DNA from 2 places in the Achromobacter sp. ISS7 genome. Region 2 is predicted to be linked to the other one. Evidence: riboswitches for the same ligand, from Rfam matches in the RefSeq annotation. Region 2 holds a riboswitch; the other holds the start of a gene.
What was found. A riboswitch is a leader RNA that binds a small molecule or an ion and turns the genes downstream of it on or off. The one in region 2 is predicted to bind manganese.
Positions count from the first base shown of each region.

Region 1: linked by a shared signal. The riboswitch ahead of AC1HFW_RS29830 (sodium:calcium antiporter) and the one ahead of mntP (manganese efflux pump MntP) in region 2 are both predicted to bind manganese.

Region 1 covers NZ_JAWRZD010000001.1:6,572,480-6,574,866, forward strand. The annotation lists gene AC1HFW_RS29825 (aminopeptidase P N-terminal domain-containing protein) at 1-1,101, opposite strand, end outside; yybP-ykoY riboswitch at 1,238-1,435, shown strand; gene AC1HFW_RS29830 (sodium:calcium antiporter) at 1,479-2,387, shown strand, end outside.
Region 2 covers NZ_JAWRZD010000001.1:3,528,856-3,531,242, reverse strand. The annotation lists gene AC1HFW_RS15735 (phosphoadenosine phosphosulfate reductase) at 1-578, opposite strand, end outside; gene mntP (manganese efflux pump MntP) at 698-1,261, opposite strand; yybP-ykoY riboswitch at 1,266-1,444, opposite strand; gene AC1HFW_RS15725 (tRNA-binding protein) at 1,487-1,858, opposite strand; gene AC1HFW_RS15720 (hypothetical protein) at 1,913-2,387, opposite strand, start outside.

The DNA of each region.
Region 1 (2,387 bases), 3.0 Mb from region 2:
GCCCACGTCGTGCACGTCCAGCCCCAGCCAGTGGCCGGTGCGGTGCATGTAGAAGCGGCTGTAGTCGCCCGATTCGATCACGCCGTCCAGCGAGCCCTTCAGCAGTTTCAGGTCCAGCATGCCCTGCGCCAGGACCCGCACCGCGGCTTCGTGGCCGTCGTTCCAGCCGCGTCCGGGCGCGGTCGCCTGGGCCGCGGCTTCCTGCGCCGCGACCGTCAGGTCGTACAGCGCGCGCTGCGGGCCGCTATAGCGGCCGTTGACCGGGAAGGTTCGGGTGATGTCGCTGGCGTAGCTGTCGACTTCGCAGCCCGCGTCGATCAGCACCAGGTCGCCGTCGCGCAGCACCGCCTCGCCGGCGGGGTAGTGCAGCACGCAGGCATTGGCGCCGGCCGCGACGATGCTGTTGTAGGCCACCGCCTGCGCGCCATGGCGGCGGAATTCATACAGCAGTTCCGCTTCCAGTTCGTATTCGCGCATGCCGGCGCGCGCCGCCCGCATGGCGCGCGCGTGGGCGCCTGCCGAAATCTTGGCCGCCCGCCGCATCGCGGCGATCTCGCTGGCGTCCTTGACCAGCCGCATCTCGGCCAGGATCGGCCGGATGTCCTGTTGCCGCATGGGAGGCTGATGGCCGCCGCGGCTGGCCTCGCGCGCCGCCGCCAGCCAGCGGTGCAGGCGGCCGTCGGTGCGCTTGTCGCCGGCCAGCGGCGCGAACAGGGTCGGCTGGTCCAGCAGCAGCTTGGGCGCCAGTTCGTCGAGCGCGTCCAGCGCATGCGCGTCGTCGAAGCCGAAATGCTCGGCCGCGGCCTCCGGGCCGAAACGTCGGCCTTCCCAGATCTCGTGCTCGATATGGCGCGGGCGGCAGAACAGCAGCGCGCGGTCGGTGGCGCCGGCGATCAGCACCAGCCAGGCGCCGGGCTCGGTGAAGCCGGTCAGGTAGAAGAAGTCGCTGTCGTGGCGGTAGGGGTATTCGGCGTCGCGGTTGCGGATGGCCTCGGGCGCGGTGGCCAGGATGGCGATGCCGCCCCCGTCGGCGCGCATCCGCTCCATCAGGCGCTGGCGCCGGGCGGCGAAGGGGGCGATATCGGCGGGAGGCAGGCTCATGAGGGGCAGGGGGCGCGCGGCCCGGCGGAAAGCTGAGATGCTGGTTACTTTACTCGCCGTGCCGCGGATGCGACAGTCCGCGCCCATTTCCACGCGGCGGGCGGGGATTCATTGGACTGTCATGGGCGCGCTGCTACAATCGCGGCACTGTCATTGGGGAGTAGCCATCCTTTGTCCCCAAAGGAGTTAGCGTCAACAGACTTGGTGGTTCGGTACCGCGTAGCGGTCGCCAGAACTCCATGGCGCTAACGGTCTCCATGTCGCGGCCCGCCCGCGCATGGATCAGCCAGGCGAGACCTTTGGCCGCGTTGCGTTCACCCTGGCCGGGCGAGCCGCGACGTCGCGCCAATTGGTTTCTGCTCGTCCGGCTCGTCCATATGTTGCTCACCCTGTTTCTGTTTTTCCTGTCCGCGGCAGTGATCTATCTCGCCTGCGAATTCTTCGTCAATGGCGTCGAATGGGTCGGACACCGCTTCCAGCTCGGCGCCACCGCGACCGGCACCGTGCTGGCCGCGTTCGGCACCGCCTTGCCGGAGAGCGCCGTGACCTTCATGGCCGTGGTGTTTGGCGAAACCCCCGAGCAGAAGGACATCGGCGTCGGCGCGGCCATGGGCGGCCCGCTGGTGCTGGCGACGCTGGCCTACGCCGTGGTCGGCCTGGCCCTGTGGCGCGCGCGCCGCGGCCAACCCGCGCAGGCCAACTGTATCAACGCGGACCAGCGCCGGCTGGCCCGCGACCAGGCCTGGTTCATGGGCATCTTCGTCTTCAAGGTCGGACTGGGCCTGCTGGCCTTCGCCTGGAAGCCCTGGCTGGGCATCCTGTTCCTGGCCACCTACGGCCTGTACATCAAGCGCGAACTGAGCAACGACGAGGAATGCATCGACTGCGAAGACCTCGAGCCGCTCAAGCTGCGACCGCGCGACGACAATCCGTCGATGTTCTGGGCCGCGACCCAGACGCTGCTGGCCCTGGTCGTGATCGCCGGCGCCTCGCACGTGTTCGTCAACCAGATCGAAGTGCTTGGCATCGCCATGGGCGCCTCGCCGCACGTGGCCGCGCTGCTGCTGGCGCCCGTCGCCACCGAACTGCCCGAGATCATGAACGCGCTGATCTGGGTGCGCCAGGGCAAGGAACGCCTGGCGCTGGCCAACATCTCCGGCGCCATGATGATCCAGGCCACCATCCCCAGCGCGCTCGGTATCTTCCTGACGCCTTGGCTGCTCGACGGCCCGCTGCTGGCCGCCGGTCTGTTCACCATGCTGTCGATCGGCCTGCTGTGGCTGCGC
Region 2 (2,387 bases):
AGGAACGCGGTGGGCACGTCGCGCGCCAGCCATTGGTTGAATTCGGGCACGAATTCCTCGAATTCCATGCGATGGCGGTAGAACGGAAAATAGCCGGGGTCGTTGATGACGGACGGATGCCGCGGCAGCGGCCGGATCCAGTCGGCCTCGCGGCCGGGCTCCCAGGTGCACCAGTAGGGTTCGCGCAGGCTCGAGGCATTGCGCAGGTTGATGGGCAGGCAGATCCACCAGGGGTGGACGTCGGCGCGGTCGAACATGTGCGTGACGTGCGCGATGGTGGCCTGGTATTGCCCTTCGAGGTCGATGAAGACCGCGTGCACCGGCCCGCGCCCCATTTCGCGCGCGACCTCGAGCGCCAGGTGCAGGGTGACGGAACTGTCCTTGCCGCCGGAAAAGGCGACGCAGACCCGTTCGAAGTTCTGGAACACGAGCCGGATGCGGGCCTTCGCGGCTTCGTGGACGTCGAGGTCGCGGTAGTGTTTCAAGGCCATGGGGGGTGCATCCTGTTCGCGTCGTTCGCGGTTGGGCGCGCGGGCCGGCGCGGGACGCGCCTTGGTGGCCGGGCAGGGACGAATCATGCGTTCGCGCCGTAACGAGCGAGTGAGGATAGCCCGATCCCAGGGCGCGATCGGGGTGATTCAGTCTGCTATTGATCGGGCGTGCCGCGCCCGCCCGACGGGGCGGGGCGGCGGGCGGCTTACGCCTTCAGGTGTTCGTACAGGATGGTGGCGCCGATGCCGATCAGCGCCAGGCCGCCGAGCACTTCGGCGCGCTTGCCGGCGACGCTGCCGACCAGCCGCCCGATCATGACGCCGAGGGTCACCATCAGCATGGTCGCCAGGCCGATCGCCAGCGCCGTGACGGCGATGTTGTTGTCGATGAAGGCCAGGCTGACGCCGACCGCCATGGCGTCGATGCTGGTGGCGAAACCGGTGGCGGCCAGCAGCCAGAACGAATGGCGGCCGACCGGCGTGGCCTCCTCCTGGTCGGCGCCCAGGCCGTTGCGGATCATCATCGCGCCCAGCACACAGAGCATGCCGAAGGCGATCCAGTGGTCCCAGTCGCGCACGAACTGGGCGGCCATCGAGCCGAGGGCCCAGCCGATCACGGGCGTAATGGCTTCGATCACGCCGAAGATCACGCCGGTGCGCAGCGCTTCGGACAGCCGTGGCTTGTGCAGGGCGGCGCCCTTGCCGACCGCCGCGGCGAAGGCGTCGGTGGACATGGCGAAGGCCAGGACGAGAGTGGAGAGGGCGTTCATGCGGGAGAGGCTCCGACCGGGCGAAACACACAGACTTTCCATATCGCCCGGTCAGAAGCTATGGAAAAGTCCGTGGTCTCGCCAAACCGTGTCGGTTGCCGGCGCCATGGCCGGAAGGGCCAAGAGTGTTGACGCGGGCGCTTCCGGACGGGCCGGAAGAGGCTACTCCCCAGGGAGGCTTGCAGTGTAGCAAACGGCGCGGCGCGCCGGGCGAAATTTTCAGGTTCAGGTCAGCCGGGCGCCGTTGGGCACGTCCAGCTCGGGCGTCACCAGCACCGTCTGGTCGTCGGCGTCGGCCAGGCCCAGCACCAGCACTTCGGAGCGCACCGGGCCGACCTGCCGTGGCGGGAAGTTGACGATGCCCAGCACGCGCTTGCCCGGCAGTTGCTCGAGCGTGTAGCGGCCGGTGATCTGCGCCGAGCTTTTCCTGACGCCGACGCCGGCGCCGAAATCAATGGTCAGCTTGTAGGCCGGCTTGCGCGCCTCGGGGAAGGGATCGGCGGCGATGATGGTGCCGACGCGGATGTCGACCTTCATGAAGTCGTCGAAGCTGACGGTGGGGGCGGGCGGGGTGGCGGGGTCCTGGGTGTAGTGCATGGGCGCGGGAGATCGGTTCAAGGGGAGCGGGCGGCGGCGCCCGCGATGGCCCCATCATGCCAGATCGATGCCGCCGCGGGTCGCGCGCAGGGTGCGCAGGGTGGCCAGGTCGACGATCGCGATGCGGCCGTCGAGAGTGCCGACGGCCAGTTTGCCGCCATGCGCGGCGAGGGCGTAGAGCACGGTGGCGATGCCGCCGATGCGGACCCTGGCGGCCAGCAGCAGGTCGCCGCTGGCGGCGTCGATCAGCATCAGGCTGCCGTCGAGGAAGGCGGCCAGCACCAGGTCGTCGGCCACCACGATGGCGCTGGCCGAGGCGGGGGTGGCGTGGCGCCAGCGTTCCTGCCCGCGCGCCAGCGATTTGCGGTAGATGAAGCCGCGATAGGCGTTGCCGACCGTGGGCGAGTAGTGCTTGCCGGCGATCACCACGCCGGCGCCGAGCGCGTCGTCGACGTAGGCGCCGCGGCATTCCATGGCGTGGCTGGCCGGCGTGCCGTCCGGCTTGAGCAGCGGCCACAGGCGTTCGAGG